Regions from separate parts of the Luteibacter pinisoli genome, predicted to be linked through region 2. Evidence: predicted binding sites of a transcription regulator. Region 2 holds the regulator's gene; the other holds the start of a gene.

Region 1 (11,011 bases), 2.1 Mb from region 2:
ATCCAACGGCCGTGCCGGCGCACTTCCAGCGGGTGGAAGCGTCGCTTGTAGTCCATCTTCGCGTGGCCGGCGATCCAGAAGCCCAGGTACACGTACGGAATGCCCCGGCGACGGGCCAGCTCCACCTGCTGCATGATCGCCCAGGTGCCCAGGCTGCGTGCCTTTTCGTCCGGGTCGTAAAACGTATAGACGGCCGAGACGCCGGCCAGCGCCACATCGGTGACCGCGACGCCGAGCAGCCGGTCGTCCTTGCGGAATTCCAGGAACAGGGTGGGGCTCCAGGGCGCCGCGAGGAAGCGCTGGAAGTCGTCGGCGTCCGCGGCGTCCATGCCGCCGCCGCTGTGCCGGGCGTGCAGGTAGCGCTTGTACAGCGCGTGCCGCTCATGGGTGAAGCCCGGCATGGCTTCGCTGACGGTGAGGTCCGCGTTGCGGGCCAGGCAGCGGCGCTGCGTCCGGTCCGGCGCGAAGCGGTCCGCGACGATGCGGCAGGGCACGCAGGCCTGGCACGCCGCGCACTGCGGCAGGTACAGGTGGCCGCCGGCGCGGCGGAAGCCCTTCGCCAGCGCGGGCCCATAGAGCTTGTCGAGGTTGGGCGCGCCCGGATCGACCACGAGGTTTTGCGCCGTCCGCTCGGCGAAATAGCCGCAGGCATGCGGCAGGGTCTGGAACAGGCGGACGCGGTCGGTCATGGAACCATGTTATAGCTCACGGACGCGACGACTGCTCCCCGGCACCCCGCAGGTTTTCCAGTTCCTGCTGGTAGTGCTTGCGCTCCATCATTTCGATCAGCACGCGAAGCCCGCGGGCGGATTCCAGGTGCTGGCGCGACCACGGCCGTGAGCGGCCACGCACGGTTTCCTGCCACGAGGCAAAGCTCTGCCGCGGCGAAAGGCGCGCGCCGGGAATGTTCTCCAGCTTGGCCAGCGCCGGGTTGCCCGCCCAGCGCACGTGGCGCACCTGCTCGGCACGCGTCCAGATCACCGCGTTATGCGCCCCGGCCTGCAGCGGCATGAAGATCACGCCCGCCGCCAGGGTGCTGTACGCCGGGTCGGCGAGATCCGGGAAGTCCTCGCTGATCTGGTCCGTCTGCACGACGCCCGCGATGCCCTCGGCGGACGGGATGGCTTCATGCGCGGCGACCACGTCGCGGATGCGCAGCAACTGTTCCGCATCCGGCAGGTTGCCGTGGCGCATCACGCGATCGCCCGCGAACACGGCGACGCCGTCGGCATCGACGACTTCGAGCAATTCGGGCGCCAGCGAGGCGAGCAGGTCCGCGTCGATGCGTTCGCTTTCGTTAAAGGCGGTGATCAGCTTCTCGCGCACCGTGAGCAGCGTGGACTCCACCTCGATCTTGGCCAGTTCCTCGATCGCCGACACGCGCGAAGCGAAACTGCGCGCCATCGCATCGGCCACCTGGCGCATCTGGTTGTCGGCGAAGAACGGGCTGTAATGGTGGCAGGAGATCAGGCCCCACAGGCGTCCGTTGGTGATGATGGAGACGACCAGGGTGCCGGTGACGCCCATGTAACCCAGGTACTCCAGATGCACCGGCGATACGCTGCGCAGCGAGACGTCGGAGAGGTCCGTCGCGTCGCCGGTGAGCGGATCCATCGCGGGCACGATGCGTGCCGGTACATATTTGCAGTCGCTGATCTGGCGCACGCGGTTGCGCAGGTACAGCGCACGCGCCTGCACCGGGATATCCGTCGCGGGGTAGTGCAGGCCGAGGTAAGCCTCGAGCTCGTCGGCGCGCGCCTCGCCCACCACTTCGCCATGCCAGTCGTGGTCGAAGCGATACACCATGACACGGTCGTAGCCGAGCAGGTTGCGCACCGTGCGCGCGAGCCGCTGCGAGGCGCGCTCCACGCTGGGGTCGAGGTCGAGCTTGTGCGAGAGGTCGTAGGCGACGCGGATGGGGTCGTCTTCGAAATACGCTTCGCGCGGCTCAATCTCCACCATCCAGCGGGTGTCGTAGGCATGCACGGAGGCGTGCCACTCGCCGGCCTTGTGACCCTGCGGCAGCGAAACCGCCGCCCAGGCGCTATGCGCCGGACGTTCGTCGTCGGTGAACAGGTTGGCCGGTAGCGTCACCACATCATGCAGCGATGTGCCAAGCAGCGCGTCGGTGTCGACGCCGAGCAGGTCCACCGCGTTCTCGCTGACCTGCAGGATGGTCTTCGTCGCCGCGTCGGCAACGATCAACACCCCGTGCGGCTGCACGGAGCCGGGGATATGGATGGGTTCGCGGTCGCAGGCAGTAAGGTCGGGCAGGTCAGACATGGTGGCCGGGATCCTGGAGCGTGCGTTGGAAGCGCGCGAACATGCGTTGCGCGCCGACGATGGCAAGGGATTGCGCGGTGCGATCGGGAAGCATGCGGTCCAGCACCTGCTGGAAACGCCGCCACTGGCCCGGGGCGCTTTCGCCCATGGCGTAATAGGCGTGGGGCAGGGCAGGGAATTGAGTGCGCAGCTGGCGCACGATCACCTGCCCGCCGAGGGTCGAGCCTTCGATGACGTAGAGCTCTCCCCAGAATTCGGGAGGTACGTCGACATGGGAAATAACGCGCGCCGGGAGGTTCCCGTGGAGCGACAGGTCGGTTTCGAGCAGGGGGATGCGCGACTGGTACGCCCAGGCATCCGCGGCGGCGGTGATCTCGCCTGCGCGCTCATGTTCCCATGCAACGAACAGCCGCAGCTGCGCCGCCAGCAAGCCGTGGTAGCCCGCCTCGTTCATCGCCCCTGACAGCAGCGCACGCATGCCGGCCGTGGCTTCGGCCGCATCGTGGGCGTCGCGGGTGTGTTCGCGAAGGAGGCGGTGGGCCGGTGCGATCGCGGCGTCGCCATCCATTCAGAGCACCTGGGTGGCCTTCAGCACCACCATCAGCATCACCCCGGCGACGATCGCCAGGATCATCAGCCGGTAACGCGCGGCGGTTCGCTGGGCGGGCGGGCGGCGGTCTGGCGTGCGGTGGATGCGCAATTCTTCCTGAAAGCGCACCACCGGCTCGACGCCGATGTCCTTCAGCAGCGTGCGGGCCTTGGTGAAATCGTCCGCGTGCTTCACCCACACCTGCGGCCACGCACTGCGGTCGCTGTTGCGCTCCGAGTAGCTGAAACGCTGGTAGGTCGGGCGGTTGAACGTCGACCGGTTGGTCACCGTCGTTTCGATCGCGTGCTCGGCGAGCATCGCGACGACCCGGTCGATGTTGTCCTGGCGGGGGGATGTATAGATCTGGCGCATGGCCCGATTCTACGTCAATCCCCCCTTGCCGGTGACGCTCAGGGCGAGATCAGCGCCGCCTTCACATCATCCAGGTGCCCGTCGTTGGGCAGCGGCGCCAGGCCCAGCAGGTGGGCCAGCAGCGGGTAGATGTCCACGTTCTGGAAAGGCGCTACCGTCGCGCCGCGGGCGAAGGCCGGGCCGTGGGCTACGAACAGGGCACGCATGGTCGGGTCCTGGTTGTCGTAGCCGTGCTCGCCGCGCGACATCGGGTCCTTGCGCCTGGCCAGGTCGGCGTGGCTGATGATCGACCAGCCCACGTCGGCCATGCACAGGTAAGGCGGCACGCGCGCGTTCCTGCCGTAATCCAGGCGGGCCGGGAGCTGCTCCTTGCGGTAGCAGTGCATGTGCTCGTGGGGCGCGAGCAGGCGGGCGATGGCCTGGGTCGCGTCGTGGCCCTCGCGCGGCGCGAACGAGGCCATCACGCCGTACGAGACGGTATCCAGGGCGTCCAGGTCGGTGGCCTCGTCGGAGAACACGATGTTGCCCTTTGGCACGTCGGCCATGCCGTGGTCGGACACCACCACGATGTTCATGTGCTCGTACAGGCCGCGCTGGCGCAGCTGTGCCACCAGGTAGGCCAGGGCGTCGTCCACTTCACGCAGGGCGGCGTCCACTTCCGGGGAATCCGGCCCGAATTCGTGGCCGGCGTGGTCCACCGCGTCGAAGTACAGCGTTTCGAACGACGGCTTCAGGCCCGGCTCGTCGATCCACGACAGCAGCTTGTCCACGCGTGCCTTCGAGCTCAGCGAATCGTCGAACGGGATCCAGCGATCCGGGCGCACGCCGTGGATCTCGGCCTCGGTACCCGGCCAGAACATCGTGGCCGTATGCAGGCCATGCTTCTGCGCCGTCACCCAGATCGGTTCGGCCTCGGCCCACCAGCGGCCATCGCTGGTCGCCGCGTGGTTGCCAGGCTGAAGCGGCCCAGTGCCGGGTCGCGCATCGTGTTGTTCACGATGCCGTTGCGGTCCGGCACGCGGCCGGTCACCAGCGTGTAGTGGTTGGGGAAGGTGAGCGAGGGGAACGACGGCCACATGTACGGCGCATGCGCGCCCTCATCCGACATCGCCTGCAGGGTCGGGGTCAGGTGGCGCTCGACGTAGTCGGCGCGGAACGCGTCAATCGACACCAGCAGTACCGGGTCGGGCGCTTTGGTGGTGGTCTGTGCGGGGTGGGTGGCACACCCGGCAAGGACGAGGAGGAAAAACGCCGTGAAAAGGCGTGGCAGGCGGGGAAACGTGGCATTCATGGGCGGACGCGTAGGCTCTGGTACTAAGCAATCCGCCCATGATGGACGAGTCACATGACCAACGCATCACGCAAGTTCATGCTCTCCCTTCTTGCCGTCGTACCCGTCCTTGCGTTCGCGCAGGCCGCGCCGCAGCCGGCCGCCGCGCCGAAGCCCGCGCCGCGCCCCAAGGTGTACACGCCGGTGCAGAGCCCCAGCCAGCGCTGGCAGCAGCAGTCCAGCCAGCAGCAGCTGATCAATCGGCAGAACCAGAACGCGGTGCAGGAGCAGCTGCGCCAGAACAACCTGAATAACCAGGCGAACAGTGCGACGGACCCGGCCATGCGCACACAGCTGAATAACGCCAACCAGTCGCAGCAACAGCAGTACCGCGCGCGCCAGGACGCCGCCGCCCGGCAGTACCAGGACAAGCAGACGGTCCAGCCGGCGCCGGCCACCACCCGATAAGGGCAAGGTGTACCAACGTGTTGCGACGCACATGGCCCGCAAGGGCCGGGCGGCTCATAATCGGGGATTCGCTTCCACACCCCTACGGAGCTTCCGATGACGGCCGCCACGCGCATCGACACCACTCGCCTTGTTCGCGCCCCGCGCGGTGCCGAACTCACCTGCAAGAGCTGGCTGACGGAAGCCCCCTTCCGCATGCTGCAGAACAACCTCGACCCGGAAGTGGCTGAAAACCCGGCCGAGCTCGTGGTCTATGGCGGCATCGGCCGCGCCGCGCGTAACTGGGAGTGCTTCGACGCCATCCTGCGCAGCCTGCGCGAGTTGCGCGACGACCAGACCCTGCTCATCCAGTCCGGCAAGCCCGTGGGCGTGTTCCCCTCGCACCCGGACGCGCCGCGCGTGCTGCTGGCCAACTCCAACCTGGTCCCGGCTTGGGCCAACTGGGAGCACTTCAACGAGCTCGATCGCAAGGGCCTGATGATGTACGGCCAGATGACGGCCGGCTCGTGGATTTACATCGGCTCGCAGGGCATCGTGCAGGGTACGTACGAAACCTTCGTGGAAATGGGCCGTCAGCATTACGGCGGCAGCCTGGCCGGCCGCTGGATTCTCACCGCGGGCCTGGGTGGCATGGGCGGCGCCCAGCCGCTGGCCGCCAGCCTCGCCGGGGCCAGCTCGCTGACCATCGAGTGCCAGCAGAGCCGCATCGATTTCCGCCTGAAAACCCGCTACGTCGACGAACAGGCGACTGACCTGGACGACGCGCTGGCCCGCCTGGAGCGCTACGGCAAGGAAGGTCGTGCCGTCTCCGTGGCCCTGCTCGGCAACGCGGCCGATGTCCTGCCCGAGCTGGTCCGCCGCGGCGTTCGCCCGGATGCGGTGACCGACCAGACCAGCGCCCACGACCCGGTGAACGGCTACCTGCCGTCCGGCTGGACGGTGGACGAGTGGTTCGAGCGTCGCAAGAGCGATCCGGCCGGTACCTCGAAGGCGGCCAAGGCCTCCATGCGCCGCCACGTGGAGGCCATGCTGGCCTTCCACGCCCAGGGCGTGCCGACCTTCGACTATGGCAACAACATCCGCCAGATGGCCAAGGACGAAGGCCTGGCCGAGGCATTTGCCTTCCCCGGATTCGTACCCGCCTTCGTCCGCCCGCTGTTCTGCCGTGGCGTGGGCCCGTTCCGTTGGGTGGCGCTCTCCGGCGACCCCGAAGACATCTACAAGACGGACGCCAAGGTGAAGGAGCTGATCCCCGACGACCCGCACCTGCACCGCTGGCTGGACATGGCCCGCGAGCGGATCAGCTTCCAGGGCCTGCCGGCGCGCATCTGCTGGGTGGGCCTCGGCCAGCGCCATCGCCTGGCGCTGGCGTTCAACGAGATGGTCCGCAACGGGGAGCTGAAGGCGCCCATCGTCATCGGCCGCGACCACCTGGACTCCGGCTCCGTGGCTAGCCCCAATCGCGAAACCGAAGCCATGCGCGACGGTAGCGACGCCGTCAGCGACTGGCCGCTGCTCAACGCCATGCTCAACGTGGCCGGTGGCGCCACGTGGGTCAGCCTGCACCACGGCGGTGGCGTCGGCATGGGTTACAGCCAGCACAGCGGCGTGGTGATCGTGGCCGACGGCACCGATGAAGCCGACAAGCGCCTGGGCCGCGTGCTGTGGAACGACCCGGGCACCGGCGTCATGCGCCATGCCGACGCCGGCTACGACGACGCCATTGCCTGCGCGAAGGAGCAGGGCCTTGACCTGCCCATGCTCCGCTAAGCGGCCTTAGCGGCCGTTGGCCCAGGTCGCCGTGTACATGTCGGGATAGATCCGCTCGAGGGCCAGCACCTTCGGGCGGTCGTTGAAGACGATGTACATGGCGTCCGGGTTCAGGTGCATGTAGTCCTGGTGCTCGCCCTCGGCCTGCCAGAAGCCCTTCAGCGGCACCACCTGGGTCACGATCGGGCTGCTGAAGGCGTGGGCCGCGCTCAGCTGGGCCACGTAGGCCTTCGCGACCTTCTCCTGCTCCGGCGTGGCGTAGAACACCGCCGAGCGGTACTGGGTGCCCATGTCCGGGCCCTGGCGGTTCAGGGTCGTCGGGTCCATGGCCACCGAGAAGAACACCTGCAGCAGCTGGCCGTAGCTCACCTGGCCTGGGTCGTACGTGACCCGCACGGACTCGGCGTGGCCGGTGTCGCCATCGCTGACGTCATCGTAGTTGGCATGGGCCGCGTCGCCGCCGGTATAGCCGGCGCGCACGCTTTTCACGCCCTTCACATGCTGGAAGACACCCTCCACGCCCCAGAAGCATCCGCCCGCGAACACGGCGGTGGCTTCGCCGGGCGCCCGGGTGGCGTCCACGGCGGGGGCTGGCAGCTTCAGGCCTTCGTCGCGGGCGGAGGCGGACGAGCAGGCGGCAAGGGCGGTGAACACAAGCGGGAACAGGATCGGGCGGCGCATGGCGGTTCTCCGAAGGGTACGTGCCAGTAGACCGGGGGCGGCATGGTTTTATTACAGCGCCCGCCCTACAGTACGCCGCCCCGCGGCCGATACATTCCGAACGACGGTGGGGTTCCCAGCGAGAGGAGGCACGGGAAGGTGGCGTACGACCTGGTAGAGCGACGTGTGGCCGTGATCGATCTGCAGATCGGCATGTTCGTCAGTCGCCTGGATTGCGAGTGGTCCGATACGCCGTTCCCGTTGCAGGGAGTGCCGGTCACGTCGCGCGAGGACATCGACAACCTCGCCAAATTCTGCAAGCACGTGTTCGTGGACACGCAGCGCCAGGTGGCGGCGTCGCGGCTGGCGCCGGCGTCCGTGGTCACGGGCGGCAGCGCGCGCCCGGCACCCGCGCGTCCCGCCGTGAACACCCGCCTGGTCACCCAGCACGCCTACACCGATACCGCCTCGTTCGACGACGAAATGCCCCGTGCGCGCGAAGCCTTCGACACCGTGTCGCACTTCGCCGAGCAGATGGTGGCCGACATCGAAGCGGGCAAGACGATTGATCCGCAGGCGCTCGAAGCGGCCGTGCGGCCGATGGTCGCCAGCGTCCTGCGCAGCGGCGATGCGTTTTTCTGGATTGAAAGCCTGCGCCGCCACGACAGTTACAGCTTCCGGCATGCCGTTGGCTGCAGCACCCTGGCGGCCTCGTTCGGCCGGCACATGGGCTTCAACGGTGAGGCCATCGTCAGCCTGGCGGCCGGCGGCCTGCTGATGGACGTGGGCAAGGCCCAGCTGCCCAAGGAGATGCTTGAGCGCCAGGGCCCATTGAATGACGCCGAATGGGATCTCGCCCGGCACCATGTGGAGGAGGGCGGCGCCATCCTCGATACCGCCGGGGTGACGGACCAGGAAGTGCGCGACATGGTGCTCACCCATCACGAGCGCTACGACGGCACGGGCTACCCCTCCGGGCTGGCCGGCACCGCCATTCCGCTGGCGGGACGCATGGCCGCCATCATCGACACCTACCACGCGATGTGCACGCCGCGCCCGTACCGGCCGGCGGTCTCCCAACACCTCGCCCTGCGCCAGCTGTACCAGGGCCGCGACCGTGAGTTCCAGGGCGAGCTGGTTGAACAGTTCCAGGCCTGCCTCGGCGTTTACCCCACCGGTACCCTGGTGGAGCTGAACACCGGCGAGGTGGCCGTGGTCATGGTGCAGAACCAGTCGCGGCGCCTGCAGCCGCGCGTGGCGATCATGACCAACGCCGAGAAGAGCCATCTCGACGACTTCCGCATCATCGACCTGATGCGCCAGGCCGAGGGCGTGCATCGCGAGATCCAGCGCACGCTCCCCGCGGGCAGCTACGACATCGACCCTTCCGAGTACTTCCTGGCATGAGTGAGCGCGCCCACATCCTGCCTGCGTTGCAGGGCAGCCTCGACCGCGCCCGGAACGAATCCGGCCTGTGCGCGTTGTTGGTGGTGCGCCTGCGCGGGATGCGCGAGGCGCAGCTGCGCTACGGCTACGCCTTCGGTGACGACATCATGCTGGCGGCGCGCGAACGCATCGCCTCGGTGCTGCGCCATTTCGATACCGTCTATCTGGCGGGCGACGACAGCTTCGTGGTGGTGCTTCCGAGCATCCGTAACCGCACGCACGCACTGCTGGCCGCCACCCGCATCGTCGGCTCGTTCGACGACACGCCACTGATCCACGGTGACCGTAACTGGCACGGCCGCGCCATCGTCGGCGTCGCCCTGTGCCCCGACCACGGCACCGCCGCCGAGCTGCTGTTTCGCCGGGCGGAACTGGCCCACGATGAGGCCCTGCGCGTCGGCGAACCGTTCGCCATCTACCAGCCGGAAGTGACCCCGGTGGAAATCCTCTACGGCGAGCTGCGCGACGATATCGCCGCCAACAAGCTCGACGTGGTGTTCCAGCCCCTGTACGACCTCCGCCGCGGCGAGATCGTCAGCGTGGAATCGCTGGCGCGCTGGACGACCAGCGCGTTTGGCGTGGTGCCGCCGTCCGATTTCGTGCCCTTCGCCGAACGCAGTGACCTCATCGTCCCGCTGACCCGCTGGAGCCTCAACGCCTCGCTGCGGCACGCCGCGGCGTTGCATCGCGGCGGCTGCCCCCTCGATGTCGCGATCAACCTTTCACCGCGCGTGTTCGCGGAGCAGGGCTTTGCCGAGCAGCTGCTCGGCGCGCTGGAAATCTGGGGCGTGCCGCCGGAAGCCACCATCGTCGAGATCACCGAGACCGCGCTGCTCACCGACATGGACATGAGCGTGCGCGTGCTTCGCCGCCTGCGTGATTGCGGCGTGCGCGTGGCCATCGACGATTTCGGCACCGGCTACGCTTCGTTCGCGTACCTGCGGCATTTCCCGGCCACCGAGCTGAAGATCGACCGCAGCTTCGTCGACGCCATCGTCAGTGACCGTCGCACCGAGCAGGTGGTGCGCGCCATGGTGGAAGTGGCCCACCGGCTGGGTCTGGAAGCCGTGGCCGAAGGCGTGGAGAACGAAGAGACCCTGCGCCGGCTGGTGGAGATGGACTGCGATATCGTCCAGGGCTACCACATCGGCCATCCGATGCCGGCCGAAGCATTCGTCGCCGAGCGCCTCGCCGCCGCCTCGATGGTCTGACGCTCGCTCGCCGTTAGCGGCTGAGTGCCAGGTAACGGTGGTGCATGCGTTGCACCTGCACCGCCAGCGCCGCCTCATCCCCCGCGTTCTCGATCACGTCATCCGCGATCGCCAGGCGCGCCTCGCGCGAGGCCTGCGCCGCGATCATCGTTCGCGCCAGCGCCTCGTCGATACCATCACGCTGCGTCAGTCGCGCGATACGTAGCTCTTCCGGCGCATCCACCACCAGCACGCGATCCACCCAGCGGTAATGCGCGTGGTTTTCCACCAGCAGCGGGATCGACAGGATGCAATACGGCCCGGTGTCGGCCGCCGCGGCATCGCGCAGCCAGGCGCGGATGCGCGGGTGGAGGATGCCTTCCAGGCGCGTGCGTGCCCCCGGGTCGGCGAACACCCGCTGGCGCATGGCGGCGCGATCCAGGCGGCCCTTGGCATCCAGCGCGTCCGCACCAAACGCGCGCGCCACTTCCGTCAGCGCATCGGAACCCGGCTCAACCACCGCGCGGGCCGCGACGTCGGCGTCGTAAGCCCGCACGCCCAGCCCCTCGAACTGCCGCTCCACCGCGCTCTTGCCCGCGGCGACGCCACCGGTGAGCGCGACGACGAAGCGGCTCATCGCAGGCCCGTCATCTGCAGGTAAGCCCCGAGGATCCGGTCACCCGCCATCAGCCAGACCCAGCCTGCCGCCGCGATATACGGGCCGAACGGGATGGGGACATCACGCTGGTGCTTGAAGAACAGCATCATCGAGCCGCCCACGATGGCGCCGATAAACGACGACAGCATGATGATCGGCAGCAGGGCGACTGGGCCCATCCACGCGCCGAGGGCCGCCAGCAGCTTGAAGTCGCCAAAGCCCATGCCCTCCTTGCCCGTGAGCAGGCGGAAGGCCTGGTACACCGACCAGAGGCTGAGGTAGCCGATGAGTGCGGCGAGGATGGC
Region 2 (11,011 bases):
CCTTGTGGAGCTGGGCAAATCCCTGCTCAAGCTGCTGCTGATCGGCGGTGCGCTGGCCTGGTACCTGCGCAAGAGCACCTCGGAAATGTATGCCGTCGGCACCGGCCAGGTGAACGAGGGCATCGCCCATGCCTTCGGCGTGTTCGGCAGCGCCTCGCTCATCTTCGCCCTGGCCCTGGGTGGCATCGCCCTGGTCGACGCGCCGTGGCAGAAGTACAGCTTCACCACGAAGATGAAGATGACCAAGCAGGAAGTGAAGGACGAGCACAAGGAAAACGAGGGCTCGCCGGAACTGAAGTCAAAAATCCGCCAGATGCAGCACCAGATGGCGCGGCGCCGGATGATGGAAGACGTGCCCACGGCCGACGTCATCGTGGCCAACCCGAGCCACTTCTCGGTGGCCCTGAAATACGACGAAAACCGCATGGGAGCGCCACGCGTGGTGGCCAAGGGCATGGATGTAATGGCCCTGCAGATCCGGCAAGTCGGCACCGATGCGAAGGTTCCGGTGGTGGAAGCGGCTCCGTTGGCACGAGCCTTGTATCACACGACGGAGATCGGACGCGAAATCCCCTCGGCCCTGTACGTGGCCGTGGCCCAGATCCTGGCCTACGTGTTCCGTTTGAAGCAGGCGATCGCCGTTGGCGACGTCCCGCCTGACATGCCCCAGCAGGATATCGATCCGGAGCTGATGGGCCCTTACCGCATGGACAAGTGAGACACATGGCAGCTTCCACCAACCTGATGGGCACCTTCCGGCAGATCGGCCGCCGTGGCGTCGCCGCACCGGTCGCCATGCTGATCATGCTCGGCATGATGATGCTGCCGCTGCCGCCGTTCATGCTGGACCTGCTGTTCACCTTCAACATCGCGCTGTCGCTGGTGATCCTGCTGGCCACCATGTACGTGATGCGGCCGCTGGAGCTGGCCTCGTTCCCGACGGTGGTCCTGTTCGCCACGTTGCTGCGCCTGGCCCTGAATATCGCCTCCACCCGCGTGGTGCTGCTGCACGGCCATAACGGCCCGGGCGCGGCCGGCAAGGTGATCGAGGCCTTCGCCGAGTTCGTCATCGGCGGCAACTTCGCCGTCGGCTTCGTGGTCTTCGCCATCCTCACCATCATCAACTTCGTGGTGGTGACCAAGGGCGCCACCCGCGTGTCCGAAGTGACCGCCCGCTTTACCCTCGACGCCATGCCCGGCAAGCAGATGGCAATCGACGCCGACCTCAACGCCGGCCTGCTCACCCAGGAACAGGCGCGCGAGCGCCGCCAGGAAGTCCGCGAGGAAGCCGACTTCTACGGCTCGATGGACGGTGCCTCGAAGTTCGTCCGCGGCGACGCCACCGCCGGCATGCTCATCCTCGCGATCAACATGCTGGGTGGCTTCTTCATCGGCATGTTCCAGCATGGCCTGTCGGCTAGCGAAGCGGCCCGTACCTACACGCTGCTGACCATCGGTGACGGCCTCGTCGCCCAGGTGCCCGGCCTGATGCTCTCCATCGCCACGGCGGTGATCGTCACCCGCGTGTCCAAGTCGCAGGAGATGGGCAAGCAGGTGTTCGGCCAGCTGTTTGCGCAGCCGAAGGCGCTGGGCGTGGCCGCGGCGGTGCTCGGCGTCATGGGCCTGATCCCGGGCATGCCGAATATTCCGTTCCTCCTGCTGGCGGGCATCGCCGGCTTCGCCGCGTTCAAGCTGCACCAGGGCAAGCAGGCGCCAGCGACCGGCACGCCGGGCGCGCCGGGCACCGAGCTTGCCGCGCTGGAGGCCGCGCCGCCGGCCGAGCGCCTCGAACTGTCGTGGGAAGACGTGGCCCAGGTGGACACCATCGGCCTCGAAGTCGGCTACCGCCTGATCCCGCTGGTGGACAAGGCGCAGGGCGGCGAACTCATGGCCCGCATCAAGTCCGTGCGGCGCAAGCTGTCCCAGGAGCTGGGCTTCCTGGTGCCGTCCGTGCACATCCGCGACAACCTCGACCTGGCACCGCATGGCTACCGCATCTCCCTGATGGGCGTGCCCATGGGCGAGGCCGAGATCCATACCGAGCGCATGCTCGCGATCGACCCGGGCCGGGTGCACGGCACCATCAACGGTATCGCCACGCGCGACCCGGCCTTTGGCCTGGACGCGGTGTGGATCGAGCCGGGCATGCGCGAACACGCGCAGACGCTGGGCTACACCGTGGTCGACCCGGCCACCGTCATCGCGACGCACCTGTCGCACATCCTGCAAAACCACGCCCACGAACTCATTGGCCACCAGGACGTCCAGCAGCTGCTCGACCGCCTGGCCCAGCAGACCCCTAAGCTGGTGGAAGACCTGGTACCCAAGCGCCTGTCGCTTGGCGCCGTGGTCAAGGTGCTGCAGAACCTGCTGGCCGAGCGCGTGCCCATCCGCAACTTCCGCGGCATCGTCGAATCGCTGGCGGAGCATGCGGGGCAGAGCCAGGATCCGGGCGTGCTCGCCGCCGCGGTGCGCGTCACCCTCGGTCGCCAGATCGTCCAGGAAATCGCCGGCCTGGGTTCGGAAGTGCCTGTCATTACTTTGGCGCCGGAGCTCGAACAGATCCTGCTGCAATCCCTGCAGGGTGGTGGCCCCGCCGGCGCGGCCGTCGAGCCGGGCCTGGCCGATCGCCTGCAGAAGAACGTCGCCGAAGCCGCGCGTCGGCAGGAAGCGGCGGGTGAACCGGCCGTGCTGCTGGTCTCGCCGGCCCTTCGTCCCTGGTTGTCGCGCTTTACGCGCCATGTGGCCCAAAACCTGCATGTACTTGCCTACAACGAGGTTCCGGATAACCGCCGCGTCAAGTTGGTGACGGCACTGGGACGCTAGACATGACGTACCGCGCGACAAGAACAGGATCGATCGCATGAAAATCAAACGATTCGTTGCTTCCGATATGCGCCAGGCCATGCGCCAGGTGCGTGACGAGCAGGGTCCGGACGCCGTGATCCTCTCCACGCGGCGCATGGACGACGGCATCGAGATCATCGCTGCGCTCGACTACGACGAGGCCCTGGTCCGCGAGGCCGGCTTTGCGTTCGACGAGCCGCAGGCGGAAGAGAAGCCCGGCATCATGCGTGCGGTGCGCGATACCCGCGAAGCCGAGCGCCTGGCCCGCGTCGACCAGGCCCGCGCCGCCACGGCCGCCGCCGTCGAGCGTGCCGCGAAGGCCGCGCCGGCCAACCCGAACGCGCCGCAGCGCCAGTCGTCCTCCGCGCTCGCCGCCAGCGTCGCCGACGTGGTGCGCGCCGCCACCGTCAGCGCGCCGCAGAACGACACCGCGGTGAACGGCATGCGCGCCGAAATCAACAACCTGCGCGAGATGCTGGAAGTGCAGCTCTCCGCGCTGGCCTGGAACCAGATGGACCGCGAGCAGCCGCTGCGCGCCCGTGTCCTTCGCGAGATGACCCGCCTCGGTATCGACGGCGACGTGGCCCGCGCCCTGTGCGCCGAACTGCCCGCGGACATGACCGTCGAGCAGGCCCGTTACCTGCCGCTGGGCATCCTCTCGCGCAACATCCGCACCAGCGGCCGCAACTTCGACACCGTCGGGGGTGGCATCACCGCCTTCGTCGGCACCACCGGCGTCGGCAAGACCACCACCATCGCCAAGCTTGCCGCCCGCGCGGTGCTGCGCCACGGGGCTTCCAACGTCGCGCTGATCAGCGCCGACCAGTACCGCATCGGTGCTGGCGCGCAGCTGGAACACTATGGGCGCCTTCTGGGCGTGCGTGTGTATAACGCCCACGACGCCGCCAGCCTGCGCACGGTGCTGCTGCAGCTGCGTGGCAAGCACACCGTACTGATCGACACCGCTGGCCTGGCCGGCAACGACCCGAAGCTGCAGCAGCAGTTCGAGACGCTGCGTGCGATGGCCGACGTCCGCGTGTGCCTGGTGCTCGCCGCCAACGCCCAGGCCCAGGCCATCGACAACGCGGTGCGCGCCTATGCGCCGCTGAAGCCGCAGAGCGCCATTCTTACCAAGCTCGACGAAACCCCGCTCCTGGGTGGCGCGCTGTCGGCGGTGATCCGCCACGGCATGCCGCTCGACTACACCACGGATGGCCAGCGCGTTCCCGAAGACATCGCCACTGCTGACGCACGCAAGCTGGTCTGCCTCGCCGCCCAGATGCTCAAGCAGCGCAACGACGAACCGGATGACGCCATACTTGCCGACCGCTTCGGCTTCGCGTCTTCACCGGCCCTGGCCTGATCGCAGATTCTGACGAACGTGACCCCGGCAACCGCATCCGCAACCTCTTTCACGGCAGTGAACTCCTTCATGACCACACACGTCGACAATTCCCAGGCCGCCACGCTTAACTGGCTAGCCGACCGCCGCCCCACGCGGAGCATCGCGATCGCGGGCGGCAAGGGCGGCGTGGGCAAGACCACGGTGGCCGTGAACCTCGGCATGGCCCTGGCCATGGGCGGGCGTGACGTCCTCCTGCTGGACGCCGACCTCGGCATGGCCAATATCGACGTGCTGCTCGGTCTGCAGCCCACGCGCCATCTCGGTCACATGCTCGAAGGCGCCTGCGCCATCGAAGACCTGGTGCTGGAAGCGCCGCATGGCCTGAAGGTGATCCCGGCCACCTCCGGTACCCGCCGCATGGCCCAGCTGCCGAACATCGAGCATGCCGCCGTCATCCGCGCCTTCGACGAATACCCGCTGGCGCCGGAGTACCTGATTGTCGACACCGCCGCGGGCATCTCCGATAGCGTGTCGATGTTTGCCGCCGCCTCCGACGAGGTCGTGGTGGTGGTCTGCGACGAGCCGGCCTCGCTCACCGACGCCTACGCACTCATCAAGGTGCTGTCGCGCGAATTCGCGGTGAACCGCTTCCGCATCGTGGCCAACATGGTTCGCCACGCGCAGGAAGGCCGCCAGCTGTTCGAAAAGCTCTCCCGGGTGACCAATCGGTTCCTCGATGTGTCCCTGGATTTCATGGGCATGGTTCCGCACGACGAGTACCTGCGCCAGGCCATCCGCCGCCAGTCGGCGGTGGTCGAAGCCTGGCCCAGCAGCCGTTCGGCGGTGGGATTCAAGAATATGGCCAGGTCGGTCGATACATGGGGTGAACCCGAACCCCGTGGTCAGGGTCGGATCGGCTTTTTTGCCGGCCGCGAGCACGTGGGGGGAGGGCTGCCGTTGTGAGCGTCGCGAGCGAATACCTTGAAATCACTAAGGTTCCGGCCGATCAACTGGTAAAAACGCACGCGCCGCTGGTGCGCCGGATTGCCTATCACCTGATGGGCCGCCTGCCGCCCAGCGTCGATGCGAACGACCTCATGCAAGCCGGGATGATCGGCCTGCTTGAGGCGGCAAGGAACTATTCGCCGACTCGCGCGGCCAGCTTCGAAACCTATGCGGGCATCCGCATTCGTGGCGCCATGCTGGACGAACTGCGCAAGACGGACTGGACCCCGCGCTCCGTGCACCGAAAGTTGCGCGAAGTGGCGGAAGTCACCAGGCAGATCGAGAACGAAACCGGCGGCGACGCCAACGACGTGGAAGTGATGAAGCGTCTTGGCATCGATGCCATGGAGTACAACCAGATCCTGGCCGACGCGGCGAGTGCGCGGTTGCTGAGCCTGACGGCGCCGGAAGGCGACGAAGGTTTCGCGATCGACGTGGCCGACCCGGACGCCGCGGGCCCGGACGGCCTGTTCGAAAAAGACGGCCTGCGCCATGCGCTCGCCGACTCGATCGACGGGCTTCCCGAGCGCGAAAAGCTGGTGATGTCGCTGTACTACGATGAAGAACTCAACCTGAAGGAAATCGGTGCGGTGTTGGGAGTGAGCGAATCGCGCGTGTGCCAGATCCATGGCCAGGCCCTGATCCGACTCCGTGCACGCATGTCAGGTTGGAAAGACAAACACTAAGAACGACGCGGCAGTAAGGCGGAGAACGTTTTGGACAAGAACATGAAAATCCTCGTGGTGGACGATTTCTCCACCATGCGGCGCATCGTCCGTAACCTGCTGGTGGAGCTGGGTTTCACCAACACGCTCATCCAGGAAGCGGAAGACGGCAACGCGGCGCTGGCGCTGCTGCGCTCGCAGCCCATCGACCTGGTGGTCACCGACTGGAACATGCCGAACATGACCGGCATCGACCTGTTGCGTGCCATTCGTGCCGACGCCGCGCTGAAGAAGCTGCCGGTGCTGATGGTCACGGCCGAGAACAACCGCGACCAGATCATCGCAGCCGCGCAGAGCGGCGTGAATGGTTACGTCGTGAAGCCGTTCACGGCCGTCACGCTGAAGGAAAAGCTCGACAAGATCTTCGAACGACTCGCTGCGGCCGCGGGCTAAGGGACTGACCATGAACACGATGATTTCCGCTGGCCAGGACGTGGCCCCCGAACTGCGCGAGCTGCTCGACGCCGACGATAGCGTGGCTTTTGAAAAGGCGCTCGACAGCCTTATCCGCAGCCGCGAGCAGCACCTGTTCATGGCGCTGGGCCACCTGGCGCGCGACCTCCACGAATCCGCCCGCCGCCTTGCCGCCGATATCTCCAGCGAAGGCATCCCGGGCACGATGAGTGACGCGCGCAAGCACCTGCGTGACGTGCTCGAAATGAGTTCGCAGGCGGCCCACCGCACGCTGGATTTCAGCGACAAGTTGCGCCCGCAGGCGCAGGCCCTGGCGAAAGAGGCCGACGAGCTGCTCGTGCTCGACCAGGCCGACCCCGTCTTCAACGTCAACGCGACGGCCCTGGCCGTGCGCGTGGGCGATTTCGCGCAGAGCTGCGACATCGGCTTCGGCGAAATGGTCGAAGCGCAGTCCTGGCAGGATCTGTCCGGCCAGCGCGTCGCCCAGGTCGAAGCCTTCATGGCCAAGGTCGAGTCCTCGCTGATCGAGCTGGTGCGCCTCACCGGTTCGCTCGCGGGTGGCAACACGCCGGCCGCGGACAAGGTCAGCCAGGACGAAGTGGATCGCCTCCTCAGCGAATTCGGGTTCTGAGCCCGGCATGAGCGTGGAGCTGGACAACGAGCTGCTCAACGTCTTCCTGATCGAGGCGCGCGAACTGCTCGAGACCCTGGGCGAACAGCTCGTGGACCTCGAGGCCTCGCCGGAAGACAGCGAGCTCCTGAACGCGGTATTCCGTGCGTTCCATACCGTAAAGGGCGGTGCGGGCTTCCTTGGCCTGAACGCCATGGTGGAACTGTGCCACCGCGCGGAAGACCTGCTCAACGAGGCGCGTAACGGCGCCATCGTCCTCAACGCCGGCCTGATGGACGCGTTGCTGGAGTCGCTCGACCTGCTCAACGACATGATGCGCGCGGCCGACGCCGGTGTACCCGCCGAGCCCGCGCCGCGTTCACTGCTTGATCGCCTGGTGATCCCGGGTCGTGCCGCTTCTGCCGCGCCGGTGGCCCTGGCGGTGCCAATCAGCGCCCCACGCCAGCCGGCGCCCGCCGCGGCGCCGGCGAAGCCTTACGATCCGATCGAAGACGAATTCGAGGCCCTGCTCGACGCCGCGCGCGCCGACCGGGCGCCCGCGCCGGCATCCACCGGCACCATTTCCGACGACGAATTCGAATCGCTGCTGGATTCGCTTTACGGCACGGCCGCTCCCGGCGCGTCCATCGACGCCGATGTGCCCAGCGCATCGGTTGCCGATGCGCCCGCGGCGGCCGACAGCAACGCCATCAGCGATGACGAGTTCGAAGCCCTGCTGGACCAGCTCTACGGTACGGCTGCGCCGGGTGACGCCGAACTGCCGACGCAGGCCGCTCCCGTCGCCGTTGCTGTTGCCGAGCCAGTCGCGCCGGCCGTGGCACCGATTGCCGCGCCGGTGGCTGAAAAGCCCAAAGCGGCTAGCGCGCCGAGCGAAAAGCGCCAGCCGGCCGCTGCCGCCGATACCACCGTGCGCGTTGATACCCATCGCCTCGACAGCCTTGTCGACGCCGCGGGTGAGCTCGTGCTGGTGCGTAATCGCCTGACCAATCTCGCACCCCGCGGCACCAACGACCCGATGGAACGCGCCATCGGTGAGCTGGAGCGCGTGGCGGAAGACCTGCAGAACGCCGTGCTGCGCATGCGCATGCAGCCGGTGGGCAAGCTGTTCTCGCGGTTCCCGCGCATCGTGCGCGACCTGGCCCGCCAGCTCGGCAAAGAGATTGAGCTCGTCACCGAAGGCGAAGACACCGATATCGACCGCACCGTGGTGGAGGCCCTGGCCGATCCCCTGGTGCATCTGCTGCGCAACGCCGTGGACCACGGCATCGAAATGCCTGACGTCCGCGAAGACGCGGGCAAGTCGCGTTCCGGCACCGTGCGCCTCGCGGCCGGCCAGTACGGCGACCGCATCGTCATCACCGTCACCGATGACGGCAAGGGGATGGACCCGGAAGTCCTGCGCCGCAAGGCGGTCGAGAAGGGCCTGATGGATGAAGAGCAGGCCGCTCGCCTCGACGAGCGCGAATGCTACGAAATCGTCTTCCGCCCCGGGTTCTCCACCGCCAGCCAGGTCTCGGATATTTCCGGCCGCGGCGTCGGCATGGACGTGGTGAAGACAAAAATCGTTGAACTTGGCGGTACCCTGTCGATTGATTCGCGGGTGGGCCATGGCAGCACGGTGCGCCTCTCGGTGCCGCTGACGCTCGCGATCCTGCGCGTGCTGATGGTGCGCGTGGGCAACCGCCTGCTGAGCCTGCCGATGTCCAACGTCGCCGAAGTGTTCGAGCTCGCCGAAGGCCAGGTCCAGGAACTGGACGGCCGCGTGGTGGCCGCGCACCGCAACCGCGCGCTGCCGCTGGCCGACCTCGGCAACTGGGCGGGCGCGCAGGGCAGGGGTGGACACGTCGTCGTGGTGCAGATCGGCCACCAGACGCTGGGTTGCCTCGTCGACGAAGTGCTGGGCCGTGAAGATGTGATGGCCAAGCCGCTCGGTCCCTTCCTGAAGGGCGTGCCCGGCGTGGCCGGTGCTACGATCACCGGCGATGGACGTATCTCACTCGTACTTGACCTCGCGGGCCTGGCCGATGACAGCGGCCAGGTGCTGCCCAGCCTGAGGATGGCTGTCTGATATGGATATCGTGAGCGTTGTCGGCACGATCCTGGCCTTCCTGGTCATCATCGTGGGGACCATCCTCAAGGGCTCGAGCCTCGACGCCCTGTGGAATCCTGCCGCCTTCGTCATCGTCTTCCTCGGCACCTTCGCCGCGCTGCTGGTGCAGACCCCGGGCCCCGTGCTCAAGCGCGCCTGGGCCATGCTGCCGTGGGTGTACCGGCCACCCGATATCGAATCCGAGAATCTCGTCACCCGCATCGTCGGGTGGAGCGAGATCTCACGACGCACGGGCCTGCTGGGCCTGGAGCCCGCCATCGAGCGCGAACAGGACCCCTTCATCCGCAAGGGGCTTCAGCTTTTGGTGGATGGCACGGAGCCGGACGCCATGCGTTCCGTGCTCGAGGTGGAAGTGTTCACCCGCGAACACATCGACATCGAAGCGGCCAAGGTGTTCGAGAACGCCGGCGCGTATTCGCCGACCATGGGCATCATCGGCGCCGTCATGGGCCTGATGGCCGTGATGCAGAACCTCGCCGATCCCAGCAAGCTGGGCCATGGCATCGCCGCCGCTTTCGTCGCCACGATCTACGGTATCGGCCTGGCCAACCTGCTGGCGCTGCCGATGGCGGCGCGCCTGAAAGGCCTGGCCCGCGCGCGCTCGCAGATGCGCGAAATCCTCGTCGAAGGCCTCGTCTCGATTGCCCAGGGCGATAACCCGCGGCACATCGAGAGCAAGCTGCAGGGGTTCCTGCAGTGAAGCGCCGCCATCACGAGGAACACATCAACCACGAGCGTTGGGCCATCCCCTATGGTGACCTGATCACGTTGTTGCTGGCGCTCTTCGTGGTGATGTACGCCGTGTCCGCCGTGAACGAAACCAAGTTCCGGGTGATGGCGCAATCCATCAATGAAGCCTTCAACGGCACCGGCAAGGTGATCGAGCCCACCCGCGACAGCACGCCTGCGGTGCAGGTGCCGCTGCCGAACCAGTCGCGTGCGCCGGCGGCCAGCCCGATCGCGAAGATCGACGTGCCGATTCCGCCGCGCAACCTGCCGCTGCCGGGCCACGAAGGCGCGGCCGCCGAGCGCCAGCCCGGCGAGAAGCGCCAGACGGCGCCGGCCGACAATGCCTCCGTGGGCAAGGTCGAGCAGCCCAGCCTCAGCCAGATTTCCGACGAAGTGCAGCGCGCGATGAAGCCGCTGATCGACAAGAGCCTCGTGAGCGTGCGGCAGACGCCGGACTGGCTTGAAATCGAAGTGCGCACCGACATCCTGTTCCCGGTGGGCGTGGCGAAGCTGCAGCCGGCCGCGCAGGACGTGCTGCGCAAGCTAGCCGGCATCCTCGCGCCGTTCCCCAACACCATGCGTGTCGAGGGCTACACCGACAACACGCCGATCGCGACGTCCACGTTCCCGTCCAACTGGGAGCTGTCGGCAGCGCGTGCGGCCACCGTGGCCCGCCTGCTCACCGAGCAGGGCGTGGACCCGCACCACGTCGGCATCATGGGCTTCGGCGAATTTCGTCCCACGGTATCCAACGCGACCGACGAAGGGCGCAACCGTAACCGCCGCGTGCTCATCGTCGTGATGGGCGACAAGGTGGAGAACACCCACGTGATCAGCGATGCCGACCGGGTCTCCGCCGCGGCAGCCGCCAGCGCACCGACGACGGGGGCACGCTGATGCAGGTCTGGGCGATATCCAACCAGAAGGGCGGCGTGGGCAAGACCACCACGGCGATGTCGCTGGGCAGCATGCTGGCCGCCGATGGCAAGCGCACGCTCCTGGTCGACATGGATCCGCATGCCTCGCTTTCGGGCTACATCGGTGTCGAGGGCGGGGCGCATGGGAGCGTCTACGACCTGTTCGGCGTCTCCAGCCTGCCGTTGCCGGTAGGCACCCTCGTGCATGCCACGCAGTGGGATCGCCTCAGCGTGCTGCCAGCGTCCGCCGCGATGATCACGCTCGATCGTCACCTCGGTACGAAGCCG

What was found. Region 2 encodes FliA, which starts transcription of late flagellar genes. Its sites were predicted from a motif close to TAAAGTTTNNCNNNCNNNGGCCGATAA; they were not measured.
Region 1: a site for FliA is predicted at 7,500-7,526, ahead of FIV34_RS05970 (cyclic di-GMP phosphodiesterase). Genes of this name have one in related genera too.

Annotation. Positions count from the first base shown of each region.
Region 1 covers NZ_CP041046.1:1,298,305-1,309,315, forward strand. Annotated here, with positions in the region: gene FIV34_RS05930 (arginyltransferase) at 1-689, opposite strand, end outside; gene FIV34_RS05935 (GAF domain-containing protein) at 706-2,283, opposite strand; gene FIV34_RS05940 (biliverdin-producing heme oxygenase) at 2,276-2,851, opposite strand; gene FIV34_RS05945 (hypothetical protein) at 2,852-3,244, opposite strand; partial or broken gene FIV34_RS05950 (alkaline phosphatase family protein) at 3,283-4,535, opposite strand; gene FIV34_RS05955 (hypothetical protein) at 4,590-4,982, shown strand; gene hutU (urocanate hydratase) at 5,079-6,752, shown strand; gene msrA (peptide-methionine (S)-S-oxide reductase MsrA) at 6,759-7,433, opposite strand; gene FIV34_RS05970 (cyclic di-GMP phosphodiesterase) at 7,572-8,819, shown strand; gene FIV34_RS05975 (putative bifunctional diguanylate cyclase/phosphodiesterase) at 8,816-10,069, shown strand; gene coaE (dephospho-CoA kinase) at 10,083-10,685, opposite strand; gene FIV34_RS05985 (prepilin peptidase) at 10,682-11,011, opposite strand, start outside.
Region 2 covers NZ_CP041046.1:3,432,443-3,443,453, reverse strand. Annotated here, with positions in the region: gene flhB (flagellar biosynthesis protein FlhB) at 1-718, shown strand, start outside; gene flhA (flagellar biosynthesis protein FlhA) at 724-2,826, shown strand; gene flhF (flagellar biosynthesis GTPase FlhF) at 2,864-4,210, shown strand; gene FIV34_RS15625 (MinD/ParA family protein) at 4,280-5,155, shown strand; gene FIV34_RS15620 (RNA polymerase sigma factor FliA) at 5,152-5,883, shown strand; gene cheY (chemotaxis response regulator CheY) at 5,914-6,315, shown strand; gene FIV34_RS15610 (protein phosphatase CheZ) at 6,326-6,967, shown strand; gene FIV34_RS15605 (chemotaxis protein CheA) at 6,975-9,035, shown strand; gene FIV34_RS15600 (flagellar motor protein) at 9,037-9,777, shown strand; gene motD (flagellar motor protein MotD) at 9,774-10,703, shown strand; gene FIV34_RS15590 (ParA family protein) at 10,703-11,011, shown strand, end outside.